2 regions of the Dehalogenimonas loeffleri genome follow, and region 1 is predicted to be linked to the other one. Evidence: a T-box and tRNA genes for the amino acid it is inferred to sense, from the RefSeq annotation. Region 1 holds a T-box; the other holds one or more tRNA genes.

The links. A T-box is a leader RNA that pairs with one kind of tRNA and senses whether it is charged. The one in region 1 lies ahead of ileS (isoleucine--tRNA ligase), so its partner is inferred to be a tRNA-Ile.
Region 2: it encodes a tRNA-Ile, which carries the amino acid that the T-box ahead of ileS (isoleucine--tRNA ligase) is inferred to sense. The anticodon was not compared.

Annotation. Positions count from the first base shown of each region.
Region 1 covers NZ_CP146612.1:1,535,323-1,542,723, forward strand. Annotated here, with positions in the region: gene rpsR (30S ribosomal protein S18) at 1-380, shown strand, start outside; gene rpmH (50S ribosomal protein L34) at 419-559, shown strand; gene rnpA (ribonuclease P protein component) at 596-931, shown strand; gene yidD (membrane protein insertion efficiency factor YidD) at 928-1,137, shown strand; gene V8247_RS07980 (PQQ-binding-like beta-propeller repeat protein) at 1,166-2,230, shown strand; gene V8247_RS07985 (YidC/Oxa1 family membrane protein insertase) at 2,298-3,200, shown strand; gene jag (RNA-binding cell elongation regulator Jag/EloR) at 3,088-3,777, shown strand; T-box leader at 3,832-4,074, shown strand; gene ileS (isoleucine--tRNA ligase) at 4,108-7,143, shown strand; gene pdxT (pyridoxal 5'-phosphate synthase glutaminase subunit PdxT) at 7,180-7,401, opposite strand, start outside.
Region 2 covers NZ_CP146612.1:1,239,536-1,246,936, forward strand. Annotated here, with positions in the region: gene V8247_RS06460 (TldD/PmbA family protein) at 1-1,081, shown strand, start outside; gene V8247_RS06465 (PAC2 family protein) at 1,105-1,923, shown strand; gene V8247_RS06470 (HEAT repeat domain-containing protein) at 1,898-2,878, shown strand; rRNA gene V8247_RS06475 (16S ribosomal RNA) at 3,102-4,600, shown strand; tRNA gene V8247_RS06480 (tRNA-Ile) at 4,804-4,880, shown strand; gene V8247_RS06485 (lysine 2,3-aminomutase) at 5,131-6,453, shown strand; gene proX (glycine betaine/L-proline ABC transporter substrate-binding protein ProX) at 6,574-7,401, opposite strand, start outside.

The sequences.
Region 1 (7,401 bases):
TATGTGCCTTTTGCGCTGACAAGAATCTGGTGATTGATTACAAGGATACCGCCCGTTTGAGCCGGTATATATCCGAACGCGGCAAGATTAACCCCCGTCGCCGCAGCGGTACCTGTGCGAAGCATCAAAGGGCTTTGGCAAACGCGATTAAACAAGCCCGGATGATAGCCTTGCTGCCCTTTGTACCGGAGCATATTCGTGTTGCCGGTACTTCCTGGACGGTCAGTCCGGGGATGCCGAAAGCCGTACCCGCTGTTAACGAAGCGGTAGCACCGAAGGTGGAAGGAACCGTGGCTGTTGTTGAAACTGAAACAGTGGCTGAGATTGAGATCGTCACCGAGGTTTCGGCTGAAACCACTGAAAATCCGACGGCGGAATAATTACTTTTTTTATTTGAATTATTGAGTGAGGGATAATCGTGCCCAAAAGAACATATCAACCCAAGAAAATTCCCCGGAAACGGGAACATGGCTTTTTAGCCCGCATGGCAACACGCGGCGGTCGTAATGTTTTGAAAGCTCGGCGTGCCAAGGGTCGTTTACGTCTGACAGTAGTTTAACCGGTTCTGCCCCTGGGTTCGGAAAGCGGAGGGGCAATGGCGCAATATTATTCGTTAAAAGATTCCCGGGAATTCCGCCGGATAATGAACGGCGGACGCGGTTGGTCGGATGCCAGACTGGTTATCAAGATAATACCTGGACATAGCGAGCACAATCGCATCGGCATCGTGGTCAGCAAGAAGGTCGGCGCTGCAGTAGTCCGCAACCGGGTCCGGCGGAGAATTAAAGAAATATTTCGCCAAAAACCTTTAGAAAAGGGATATGATATTGTAGTCATCGCACGGCAGGCTGCCCGGGACGCCAGCTACCACCAACTGGTGGAAAGTGCTCAAAAACTCACCGGACGGGCCGGATTGGTAATTCAGCAATGAAAAAAATGGCACTGTGGCTGATTAAAGCCTACCAAAACAGCATTTCCCGGGTTACTCCGCCGTCCTGTAGGTTTTTACCGACCTGTTCACAATATACGTATGAGGCTATATCCAGATACGGGGTTTTTAAAGGCGTCTGGCTGGGGGCCAAACGGCTTTCCCGTTGTCATCCATTGAATGAGGGTGGGTACGACCCGGTACCATGACCAGTGCATTATTGAGAGGTAGCCCGCTTTGAAAAATAAATTATTATCTTTGACAGCCATGCTGCTGGCTTTTACCATTCTTTTTACCGGATGTTTCGGCGGCGGCACCAGACCGCTGGGCTGGAGCGGCGTAACTCCGGATGGGGACAATCTATATTTCGTTACCCGCGACGGTACATTATTTTCCATTGACGCCGGCAACGGCAATACCGTTTGGCAAAACGCGCTGGAGAAAGCCCAGGGAGCCTACGGCAGTCCGCTGGTGATAGACGGCACTGTTTTTGTGGCCGGTTACAGCGGCAAGGTGTTTGCCTTGAATACAGCAGGCACGCTGAAGTGGGTTTATCCCACCGACAACAAACTACCGTCGGCGGTAGTCAGCGGGCTGGCGTACAGTGACGGGCTGATATACTACGGGTCCGATGACGGAAATATATACGCCTTAAACGCCGCTTCCGGTCAGAAAGAATGGCAATTTGAAACCGGCGACAAGGTATGGGCGACACCGGTAGTTGCTGACGGTGTTTTGTACGTCGGCTCCTTTGATAATTCCTTTTATGCACTTTCTGCCGATGACGGCCAGGAGTTATGGTCGTTTGACGCCCAAGGCGTGTTCACCAGTGCGGCTAGAATCGTTGGCGATACTGTCGTCGTGGGTTCTTTGGATCGTCAGCTTTACGCCCTTGATAAAAACACTGGAGCCGAACTGTGGTCCTTTACAGGTGAACGTTGGTTCTGGACGGCACCGGTCGTGCTGGACGGCAAGGTTTATGCGCCCAATACCGACGGCACTATCTACGTGATTGATCTTGCTTCCGGCTCACTGGACAAACAATATGAAATGACAGCACCTGTATCTTCAACACCGGTTGTGGTCGGAGATAAGCTGGTTGTGGCCGCCCAGGACGGCGTAATCAGCCTGATCGCGCTTTCAACAGGGACAGTCAGTGTCCTGACCGAACTGGATACCACGGTTAGAGCGCCGCTGGCAACCCAGGGCGATATTGTGTTTGTGCATTCACAGACAAATGAGACTATTTACGCTTTGAACGTAGCCACCGGGGCTCAAATCTGGCTACACAGCGTTCAGTAGAAGAGGTATTTAAGTGGATATAGGCGCGATATGGGATTTAGTTATTCTGAACCCGCTGATCAACGTTATGGTCTGGTTGTCCAGCGTATTGTTTCACAATTTTGGTTTGACGGTTATTGTTCTAACGGCAATTATATTCGGTATCCTGTATCCGTTGACGATGAAGCAGATGCGCGCCGCCAAGGCGATGCAGGAACTGCAACCCAAGATCCAGGAACTGCAAAAAAAGTACGCTAAAGACCGTCAAAAACTAGCTCAAGAGCAGATGGCGCTGATGAAGGAATCCGGGGCCAGTGCTTCTGGTTGCCTGGTGCCAATGCTGATTCAAATGCCGGTCTGGATCGCGCTTTATCAATCCATTATCCGGGTGCTGGCAGTTACTCCGGAAGATTTTGTGAACTTATCCAGCCGTTTGTATGACTGGCCGGTTTTGTATCAATCGCTGCCTTTGGACAGTAGTTTCTTATGGCTTAATCTGGCGGTGCCGGACTACTTGTTGGCGTTCCTGGTTGGCGGTGTAATGTTCCTGCAACAGAAAATGACGACACCTGCTTCAACCGACCCGAAGGTAGCGGCTCAAGGGAAAATGATGTTGTTCATGATGCCGGGCATGTTTGTTTTTATTTCCATTACCTTTCCGGCTGGTCTGGCATTGTATTGGTTGACCTCCAGCATTTTACGGGTTGTGATTCAATTGTTTGCCACGGGCCCCGGGGAATTGAAGCCCTGGATACAAGGAATGCTAAGCAGGTTTGACCGTGATCGGGATATTAAGGCTCGTGCAAGCCGGGTTGAAAAAGTAAAAACTAAGCCGGCGGCGTCTGCCGTTGTGGTTGATCAATCTGAGGAGATAATTGATGAAGCATCAGGAGATATACGGGCGGACAGTGGAAGAAGCGATAAGCAGCGCACTGGAAAAGCTAAAGGTAAGTCGGGAAGAACTGGAGATAGACGTAATAAGCGAAGGTAGTCACGGTATTTTCGGACTGGGCGCCGAGGAGGCATGTATTACGGTGGCTTTCAAAGAAAACTGCGCTCCGAAGGCTGTTTTATGCGCGGAAGATGCGATTACCATCACAACCGAGATTATTCAAAATCTGGTTGACCGGATGGGACTGGACGCTGATGTGGAATATCTGCCCGATGCCATGTTGACCGAAGAATCAGAGAATGAATCCGGGATGGTGTTTGATATTCTTGGTGAAGACCTTGGGCTGCTGATTGGTCGACACGGTCAGACGCTGTCTAATTTTCAGTATCTGGTGCGGATTTTGGTCGCCCAGCGTATCAAGGAGTACCTGCCGATTCTGGTTGACGTCAACGGTTATCGCCAGCGGCGCTTCAAGGCGCTTGAGGTTTTAGCCCGCCGGACGGCTGAACAAGTCAGGATAAAGCGGGTATCTTTCACCATGGATCCGATGCCGGCTTTTGAGCGCCGAATTGTTCACATGGTTCTTGCGAATGATCCGGCGGTTACGACACAAAGTACGGGTATTGGCGATGACCGTAAGGTGGTGGTAGTCCCGCGCGATAATACTACCAGGTAGGCTTTAAACAAACTTTCAGCTTGCCGCCACAGGCGGCGTATGATATTCTACGAGTCAAAAGCGGTGACGGAGAAGAGTAAACTGGGATTAACCTCCAGCGAGTCCGGTATGGTGGAAGCGGACAGGTATAAGACGGTTGAAAATCACTCCAGAGCTTCCAGGTGAAAGATCTATTGATTGATTAACTGAGGACGGGTTCCGCCCGTTATCCCGGAAGGGCATGTCAGTGCCTGAGAGCGTCTCTGTAGCAGGCAGGGAAAATAGGGTGGTACCGCGGGTGATTTTCCCGTCCCTAACCGGACGGGATTTTTGTATTTTGAGGGGAAAAATATGTTTCAACCAGTAGCCAGCCGGGTCAGCTTTCCGGAAAAAGAAGCCGAGGTTCTAAAACTCTGGGCCGATAAGGACATCTTCCGGCGGTCAATAGATAACCGGAAAGGTGCCAAACGATTCACCTTGTATGAAGGGCCGCCAACCGCCAACGGCAAACCCGGTATTCACCATGTGTTGTCGCGGGTGTTCAAGGACGTAATCCCGCGGTACAAGGTCATGAAGGGCTATTATGCGCCGCGGATCGGTGGTTGGGATACCCACGGTCTGCCGGTGGAGCTTGAGGTTGAAAAGGAACTGGGATTTAAAAGCAAAACCGATATTGAGCGTTACGGTATCGCCGCATTCAATCAGAAGTGTCGGGAGTCAGTTTTTCGTTACGTTAATGATTGGAACAAACTGACCGAGCGTATCGGATACTGGGTTGATCTGGAACATGCGTATGTAACCATGAATAACACCTATATTGAAAGCGGTTGGTGGGTGGTCAAACAATTATGGGATAAAGGACTGGTTTACCAGGGGCACAAAGTTACCCCGCACTGTCCGCGGTGCGGCACTTCTTTATCATCACATGAGGTGGCTCTGGGTTATGAAGAAAATACGGAAGACCCTTCGGTGTTTATCAAGTTTCTGGTGGACAAAAATTCACTCAGCGGCGAATTGGAGCAATTTGTTGACAAACCGTTTAATCTGCTGGCCTGGACTACCACTCCCTGGACTTTGCCGGCTAATACCGCTCTGGCAGTATCTGATTCCGCGACCTATGCCGTACTTGATATGGGCGATGAATACCTGGTTCTGGCGGCAGCTTTGGTTGAGGCTAACGGCTTAGCTGAAGTGCCGGAAGCCGGACGAATATCCGGAGCCAGGCTGGTGGGATTACGGTATGCCCCACTTTATGATGCGTTTAAATATGGAATGACAGTCTCACGTTTGGTGAATGGAGAGTTAATGCCGGTTGATGAGGAGGAATTATCGTATCCGGTAATTGCTGCTGATTATGTGTCCATGGATGACGGTACCGGTATCGTTCATACTGCTCCTGCCTATGGTGAGGTGGATTACGATTCAGGGCGCAAACAGGGACTTAATTTTATTCATCATGTTGATTTACAGGGTATGGTCACCGGCAATTATCCCGGTGCCGGCAAATTTGTAAAAAAGGCTGATGGTCTCATCATGGCCGATCTCAAGGAACGCGGTCGGGTATTCAAGTCTGAAAAAATTCTCCATACCTATCCATTCTGCTGGCGATGCGCTACCCCGCTGCTGTATTTTGCCAAACAGAGTTGGTATATCCGTACCACAGCCTGTCGTGACGCCCTGATTGACGGTAATGAAGCCATAAACTGGTATCCCGGTCATATTAAAACCGGGCGTTTCGGGGACTGGCTGCAGAATAATGTAGACTGGGCTTTTTCCAGAGAACGTTACTGGGGTACGCCGGTCCCGGTATGGCGCTGTGGTGATTGCCAGACTACGGAGTGTATCGGCGGATTGGATGATCTTAAATCCAAACCTGGTTTTTCCGGACTGTCGGAAAAACTGGATCTGCACCGGCCATATGTGGATGAATTTACCTTTGATTGTCCCCATTGCGGCGGCATCATGAAACGGGTAACCGATGTCATTGATTGCTGGTTTGATTCCGGGGCGATGCCGGTAGCCCAATACCATTATCCCTTTGAGGAAGACAGCCGCAAGATTTTTGTGGACGGCCGTTTTCCTGCTGATTATATTTGTGAGGCCATTGACCAGACGCGGGGCTGGTTCTATAGTCTGCATGCACTGTCAACTTTGTTATTCGGTCGGCCGAGCTACCAAAATGTAATCTGTCTCGGTCATATCCTGGACGGCAAGGGCGAGAAGATGAGTAAATCCAAGGGGAATGTGGTTTTGCCGGAGACCGTTATTGATAAATATGGGGCTGATGCCGTGCGCTGGTACCTGTTTACAGCTTCGCCGGCCGGTAACGCCCGCCGTTTTTCAGAAAACTTGGTAAGTGACGTAACCCGGTCCTTCATGTCAACGCTTTGGAACGTGTATTCTTTCTTCGTATTGTATGCCAATATTGATCAATTTCAGCCGGCTGAAAATCAGTTGGAGCCAGCGTCCGAGTTAGACCGATGGATACTTTCAGAGCTTAATCAGCTTGTCGCCGAAGTGACTGAAGATATGGATAATTATGACCCTGTAGCCGCCGCGAGGGCCATAGAGTCGTTCGTGGATTATCTGTCAAACTGGTATGTACGGCGTTCGCGGCGGCGTTTCTGGAAGTCTGAGAGTGATGCGGACAAGGTGTCAGCGTATCACACGCTGTATCAATGTCTGTTCAAAACCTCACAATTACTGGCGCCTTTTATGCCGTTTTTAGCAGAAACCATGTATCAGAATCTGGCTAAGTCGGTTTCTTCGGAAGCTCCTGACAGCGTCCATATGACCGATTATCCCGTGGCGGAAACAGAGTGTATTGACTCTAATCTGTCAACGGCAATGCGATTGGCGATGAAAGTTTCAAGCATCGGTCGAGCGGCAAGGGCTCAAGCCGGTATCAAGGTGCGACAACCCTTGAGTAGGGCCTTAGTGGCCGGGGTAAATAACCAGGAAAAGAATGGACTTACTGGGTTACTGGATGCGGTTATGGAAGAACTGAACGTTAAAGGCATTGAATTTGCCGAGGATGAAAAAGCATTACCTGAGGGGGCGGTAGCTGTTACTGAAGGACCTCTTACTGTGGCGGTTGATCCGGTTTTGACCCCGGAATTGGCCGATGAAGGACTAGTGCGGGAAATCACCCATCGTATTCAAGGTTTACGCCGGAGCGCCGGATTTGAAATTGCCGATAACATTATCACTTATTATGAATCAAACTCAGAGGTTGCAAGAGTCATTGGGGAATGGAGCGGTTATATTCATAAGGAAACATTATCCCGGCAGATTTCCAGGGGTATACCGGAAGAAACGGATCTGACTGCCGATGATTACAAACTTGAAGGACATCCTGTTCGGCTGGCAGTGAAGAAAGCCCTGTAAACGCAGTATTGGGTTTTCTATTGGTGACAATAGGGGTCAGAAATTGGTGTGGTAAGCCTGGTAGGTTTCAGCCATGCTGACAAAATATTGATGAAAACGGTCATCGTCCCCTAATTCCGGGTGAAAGGTGGTGGCCAGCAGATTATCCTGCCTGACGGCGACGATGGCACGGTTGCCCAATCGGGCCAACACTTCGGCAGGCGGTTCCGATGATTCTATCAAGGGAGCCCGGATAAAAACGGCTGGGAACGGCTTATC
Region 2 (7,401 bases), 300 kb from region 1:
GGCATTAGAGACAGCGCGGTTCGGTCAGCTGGTGGACTTTGACCTGCCGGGTCCGCAGGACTATCCGGAGGTTGAGACCTGGGATGATGCAGTGCTTAAGGTAAGGACTGCCGAGATGGTGGATATGGGTCAGCGGATGATTACTGCGGTTACTGACCGCTACCCTGACGTTCTGTGTGATGCCGGTGCGGAAACCGCCCATATGTCAGTCAGGGTCTACAATTCCCGCGGCGGTGGCGCCTCGTACCGCAAGACGGTCATGGGCGTTGGTCTGCAGGGCTCCAGAGTCCGAGGCACCGACATGCTGTTCGTCGGTGACGGACAGGATGATTGTTGCGTGATTGCCGACCCGGGTGAAGTGATTAATAATGTACTGACCCAGCTTGAACGGGCTGACAAAAATGTTGCAATCAAATCCGGTGAACTTCCGGTGATTTTTACCCCTTCCGGGGTAGCCAGTGCCTTTATTCCGGCCTTGGTTTCCGCTTTGAACGGCAAACTGGTGCTTGAAGGGGCGTCGCCGCTGGCTCAGAAGCTGGGTGAGACGGTATTTGACCCCAAACTTTCGCTATTTGATGACCCCACAATCAGGTTGCGTCCGACCTCCCGACTCTGTGATGATGAGGCCGTTGCCAGCCGACGTATACCGTTGGTAGAACAAGGCAAAGTGGCCAACTTTTACTACGATTTGAAAACCGCCGCCCGCGCCGGTAAAGTCAGCACCGGCAGCGGTTCCCGCGGCCGCGGCGGAGCGCCATCTCCTTCGGTCAGTGCCCTGGTGGTTGCGCCAGGAGAAACCAGCTTTGAGTCAATGCTGGCGGAGATCAAAGATGGCCTGATTGTGGAATACCTGATGGGGGCGGAACAGGGGAATGTGCTGGGCGGAGATTTTTCCGGTAATGTTCTTTTGGGTTATCGGGTGGAAAACGGCCGGATAATCGGACGGGTTAAGGATACGGTGGTTGCCGGAAACATCTATCAACTTTTAAAAGGCATCACCATTGGTTCCGATAGACGCTGGCAGGGCGGCTTGTACAGTCCTTCCATTTATTGCCCGGCGGTATCGGTATCCACAAAATAGACGGCCCCATTGGAGGAATCAAGGTGAAAGGTTCAGTTAAAATTCTGGCTCGTCCCAAGCTGAAAGATCCATATATGCTGGCGGCCTGGCCGGGTATTGCCAATGTGGCCTTGATTGTCGGGACGTTTCTGGCCCATAAACTTAATCCTAAACCCTTGGCGGAAGTGATTGCCCCGTACTTTTTTGATCCCATCGGGGTGCTGGTTCAGAATAATCTGGTAGAGTCACCGCAATTTCCGGAAAGCCGGTTTTTCTATTGGAAAAATAAACCGGGTAAACGGGACTTGATTCTCTTTATCGGGGATGATCAGCCGCAAAACAAGACCTATGAGCTGGCCCACAGTGTTATTGATGTTGCCGAGCGATTCGGGGTGAAGCGGCTGTACACCTGTGCTGCCGCTTTGACTCGCATCCATCATTCGGAGCAACCGAAAGTTTGGGGGGCGGCGACACAACCGGCGCTGCTTGAAGAGATTAAGCAATACGATCTGGTTCTGGGCGGCGATCTGCAGATTTCCGGCCTTAACGGGTTGCTCCTGGGAGTGGCCAAGGACCGGAGGTTGGATGCCATGTGTCTCCTGGGTGAGGTGCCGCATTATGCCTCCCGGTTTCCCAATCCCACGGCCGCTCTGGCGATTACCGAAGTGCTGCTCAAGATGCTGGATGTGGATGTTGAACTGGATGAACTTAAGGAGCAGGCGGTTGAGGCCAGCAGCCGCTTAAAAGAAATGGCCGCTGAGGCCATGGGTGACTACATTGACTATTTTACCGAGCCGATTTGGGAGAGCGGCGGAGAATACGGAGACGAAGAAGAAGATGACGAAGCCGGATCACAGAACTGAGCCCGGAGAACCAACTTTTGAGGGCGTTTTAGTCAAGCTGGCGAAAACGGGTACAGATTTCTCCAATTCCGAAATTGCCGCCCTCAGCCTGGCTTCACCCGAAGATAAACAGCTTTTTGCGCGTTATTGGGCAGAAATGGCTGAACCCCGCAAAGCGCAGGTTCTTGGTCGGATGCTGGAACTGGCGGAAGAGGACGCCAATCTGGACTTCAGTCCCTTATACCATATCCTTTTAGAGGATCCGCTGGCCCCGGTGCGGGCTGGTGCCGTCCAGGGGCTGTGGGAAAATGAAGACCCGTCGTTAATCCGCAGGTTTATTCCGTTGATGGAGAATGATCCTGATGCCGGAGTTCGGGCAGCGGCGGCTCAAGGTCTGGGCCAGTTCGTTTTGATGGCCGAGCACGGCAAACTGCGGCGGGAAATACGGGATCAGTTGCTGGAAAAATTACTGGCCGTGTTCGGTAATTCTGAGGAGAAAGATGAAGTCAGGCGGCGAGCCCTGGAATCGGTGTCTTTTCTGTCCTGCCCTGAGGTTCGCCAGGCGATATTGGATTCGTATGATTCACCTGACCCTTTCGTTCGAGGTAGTGCCCTGTTTGCTGCCGGGCGTAATCTGGATCCCGGTTGGCTGGATATGCTGCTGGATGAGTTATCCAGCGACAATCCGGAACATCGTTATGAGGCGGTGGTCGCCTGCGGGGAGTACGAGGATGAACTGGCTGTTCCGCAGTTAATCCGCCTGACTTTGGATGCGGATGTTGAAGTAAAAATGGCGGCCATTACCGCCCTGGGCAAAATCGGTGGGGCGGAGGCGAAGCAACATCTGCGTGACCTGACCGAAAGCGATGATTCGGCGGTGGCGGAAATGGCGGTTCAGGCTTTGAACGATATGGTTACCGATGATGAAGTCATGGACTTGCTGGCGGACGAAAATGGCCCGGTTCAGGGCGGCTGATCAGGGGCAGTTCATTATCAAAAAGTTTGGTCAATAATTATTATTAGACGGGAGTGTCGCGGTTTACGATTGAATCAAAAGTTTCATCACCCCATAAAGCCTTGACACGCCCTTGTCCCCTGTGATATTATTCTACTTCGTCAGCGATTGACGGGCACCTTAACAACTGGATAGCGGAAGAAAAAAAAGCCAATTTTATTGCAGCGTAAATTCGTTTTAAAATAGCCTGGAGAGTTTGATCCTGGCTCAGGATGAACGCTAGCGGCGCGCCTTATGCATGCAAGTCGAACGGTCTCTCGCAAGAGAGATAGTGGCAAACGGGTGAGTAATAGATAAATAACCTGCCTTTAAGTGGGGGATAACACTTCGAAAGAAGTGCTAATACCGCATGTGATGCTCTTTCATAAGAAGGATCATTAAAACCGCAAGGTGCTTGAAGAGGGGTTTGTCTCCGATTAGCTTGTTGGTGGGGTAACGGCCTACCAAGGCAATGATCGGTAGCTGGTCTGAGAGGATGGTCAGCCACACTGGAACTGAGACACGGTCCAGACTCCTACGGGAGGCAGCAGCAAGGAATCTTGGGCAATGGGCGAAAGCCTGACCCAGCGACGCCGCGTGAGGGATGACGGCCTTCGGGTTGTAAACCTCTTTTCTCAGGGAAGAATAATGACGGTACCTGAGGAATAAGTCTCGGCTAACTACGTGCCAGCAGCCGCGGTAATACGTAGGAGGCGAGCGTTATCCGGATTTATTGGGCGTAAAGTGGGCGTAGGTGGTCTTTCAAGTCAGATGTGAAATCTCCCGGCTCAACTGGGAGGGGTCATCTGATACTGTTGGACTTGAGTATGGCAGGAGAAAACGGAATTCCCGGTGTAGTGGTGAAATGCGTAGATATCGGGAGGAACACCAGAGGCGAAGGCGGTTTTCTAGGCCAAAACTGACACTGAGGCCCGAAAGCGTGGGGAGCGAACAGGATTAGATACCCTGGTAGTCCACGCCCTAAACACTGGGTACTAGGTATAGGGAGTATCGACCCTTTCTGTGCCGAAGCTAACGCTTTAAGTACCCCGCCTGGGGAGTACGGTCGCAAGACTAAAACTCAAAGGAATTGACGGGGGCCCGCACAAGCAGCGGAGCGTGTGGTTTAATTCGATGCTACACGAAGAACCTCACCAGGGTTTGACATGTTAGAAGTAGTGAACCGAAAGGGGAACGACCTGTTAAGTCAGGAGCTATCACAGGTGCTGCATGGCTGTCGTCAGCTCGTGCCGTGAGGTGTATGGTTAAGTCCTGCAACGAGCGCAACCCTCATTGCTAGTTATATTCTCTAGCGATACTGCCTCGCAAAACGGGGAGGAAGGTGGGGATGACGTCAAGTCAGCATGGCCCTTATACCCTGGGCTACACACACGCTACAATGGGCGGTACAATGGGTTGCCACCGGGTGACCGGGAGCTAATCCCCAAAACCGCCCTCAGTTCGGATTGCAGGCTGAAACTCGCCTGCATGAAGTCGGAGTTGCTAGTAAACGCGTGTCAGCATAGCGCGTTGAATACGTTCTCGGGCCTTGTACACACCGCCCGTCACGTCATGAAAGTTGGTAACACCTGAAGTCGATAGGCTAACCCGCAAGGGAGGCAGTCGCCCAAGGTGGGACTGATAATTGGGACGAAGTCGTAACAAGGTAGCCGTAGCGGAAGCTGCGGCTGGATCACCTCCTTTCTAAGGAATACGAGAGCCTCGCTCTCTATCCTAGGTCGGTCTTCAACGCGAGTTGAAGTATTTGATTGGCTACCTTTTTCTTCCGCTATCCAGCGGTTAAGGTGAAATTGTTTCAGACACCAAACAGCGGCGCGTTAAACAACGCGCCGCTTGATTTTAGGAGCAGTACTGGGTTAAAATTAGCTCCGTTCATTCACATTCCCGGGCCATTAGCTCAGTTGGTTAGAGCGCGGTCCTGATAAGACCGAGGTCCCTGGTTCGAGACCAGGATGGCCCACCAGTCAGAGTCCCAAAGAACCGCTTAAACGCGGTTTTTTCTTTGCCGCCAGGGCATAACGATTGAAAAAACGCAGAATAGTGAAAATAGTAGTGCTATTCTGATAGAATACCTTAGCCTGATTTCAAGTACCGCCTGCCTCCACGTGAGGAAAGGCTTTCAATAGACAAATACTCTGTTCCACCCGCAATACCTTCACCGATACTTTATGGGGACAGGCGCGTTGATTTCTTACAAAGGAGATTATGCCGCGATGCAGTACAAACCATACACCTTGCATAATTTCAAAGATATCCCCCAAATCCGTACTCTAAGTGAGCAACAGATTAAAGACATTGAGATAGTTGGTACCGTTTTACCTTTTCGTACCAATAATTATGTCGTGGATAATCTGATTAACTGGGATAAGGTTGCCGATGACCCGCTGTTTATCACCACTTTTCCGCAAAAAGGGATGCTGTCGCCAAATGACTATGAATTGATCAGGGAGTTTTTGGACGGTGGGGCAAATGCTGATGTTATCCAAAAAACCGCCGGGAAAATCAGGGCGAAGTTGAACCCTCACCCTGCCGGCCAACTACAACACAATACTCCGACCGTTGAAGGCGAAATGCTGGAAGGTATTCAGCATAAATATCGTGAAACAGTGTTATTTTTTCCGGGTCAGGGGCAAACCTGCCATGCCTATTGTACCTTCTGTTTCCGTTGGCCTCAGTTTGTCACCGGGATGGAGGATTTGAAGATAGCCTCGCGGGAGGTTGGGCGACTGGTAGACTACCTGAAAATTCGGCCAGAAGTGACCGATGTCCTGATTACCGGCGGCGACCCGATGGTGATGAAGGCCGGGATTTTGGCACGTTACCTTGAACCGTTACTGGAATTGCCGAATCTGAAAACCATTCGTATCGGCACCCGGACGCTGTCGTTCTGGCCTCATCGCTATGTAACTGACACCGATGCTGAGGATGTGCTTGGGTTGTTCCGAAAGGTTGTTCAGGCGGGCAAACACCTGTCTTTTATGGCCCATTTTAATCATCCAGTTGAACTGAAACCTGATATTGTCAAAGAGGCTGTCAGGCTCATCCAGCAGACCGGGACGGTCGTCCGGACGCAATCGCCCCTGCTGAGGCACGTTAATGATTCTCCTGACGTATGGGCTGAATTGTGGCGGCAACAGACGACCCTGGGTTGTGTTCCTTATTATATGTTTATGGCTCGTGATACCGGCGCTCAACATTTCTTTTCAGTCACCTTGGCAGGCGCCTGGGAAATATATCAACAGGCCTTTCAAGCCGTAAGCGGCATCGGCCGAACCGCCGAAGGTCCGGTTATGTCCGCTTTGCCGGGTAAAATTCAGGTAATGGGAGCCACCACAATTGCTGGTGAGAAAGTATTTGCCTTGCGTATGGTTCAGGGACGCAACCCGGACTGGGTGAATCGGCCTTTCTTTGCCGCGTTTGATGAAAAAGCAGTTTGGTTTAATCAACTGAAACCTGCTTTCGGGGACGGCGAATTCTTTTTTGATGAGGAACTGGCTGCGCTGCTGGAGTCCGGCGAAACCGAATCAGATTTCTAGCTTTTTGTTGAAATAATTCACGGGATACTGTTGGTAGCGCAACACTTGAATTGTTAGGGGTAAGAAGAAAGGGGTGGAAATTTCCACCCCTTTTCTTCAAAGCGCACCCTTGTAACCGTATTAGCTAGCGGCGTCTATGGCGCCTTGGATCCAACTGTCAAACAATGTCTGATTAGCGGCAATCCATTCATTCGCATCCTGGACGATGTCTTCTGGCCGATTTTCACCTTGGAACATCTCATAGTTTTGCGCGAAGATATCTTCCAGCGGAATCTGCAGGTTTTTCAGGATGTAAGCGGCCGCCGGGTTGGCATTCAGGAATGCTGAATTAGCGACCACCTGAATATTGTTGGCCGGCCAGCCCATGTTAAAGGGCTCGGCGGCACCGGCTTTACCAACCAGGTTAGCGACGAAGGTTTCGTCTTCAAGATCTGACTGGTCTGCTGGTAAAGTGGAGAATGGAACCTCCAGCCAGACCACGTCCTCACCGGGTACCAGTTCGTTCACAGTCCAATTTGGGGTCCAGGTGTAGAAAAAGACAGGTTCCCCCGCGTTGTATCTGGCGACTACGTCGGCCATAGCCGTATTGTAGGCGGCCTGGGTGGCGTTAATATAGTCATTCAACCCGTAAGCTTCCATCTGGTGCAGAATTACGGCTTCGCAGCCCCAGCCGGGGGGACAGGCAACCATATTAGCTTTATCATCGTTATCGGTATCAAACAAAGCCGCAATTTCGGGGTCTTTGAAGTCTTCAATACTGGTAATCCCATATTGCTCAGAGGTGGCTTTGTCAATCAGGTAGCCCTGCAGGGCGCCGCCCATGGCAAATTCACCCACAACTTCGCCTTTACCCTCAATGATGCTCAGATATTGATTATGCAGCGGGAACCAGCCATCAGCCCAGAAATCTACATCGCCGGTGGCAATGGCATTGTAGAAAACGGGGTT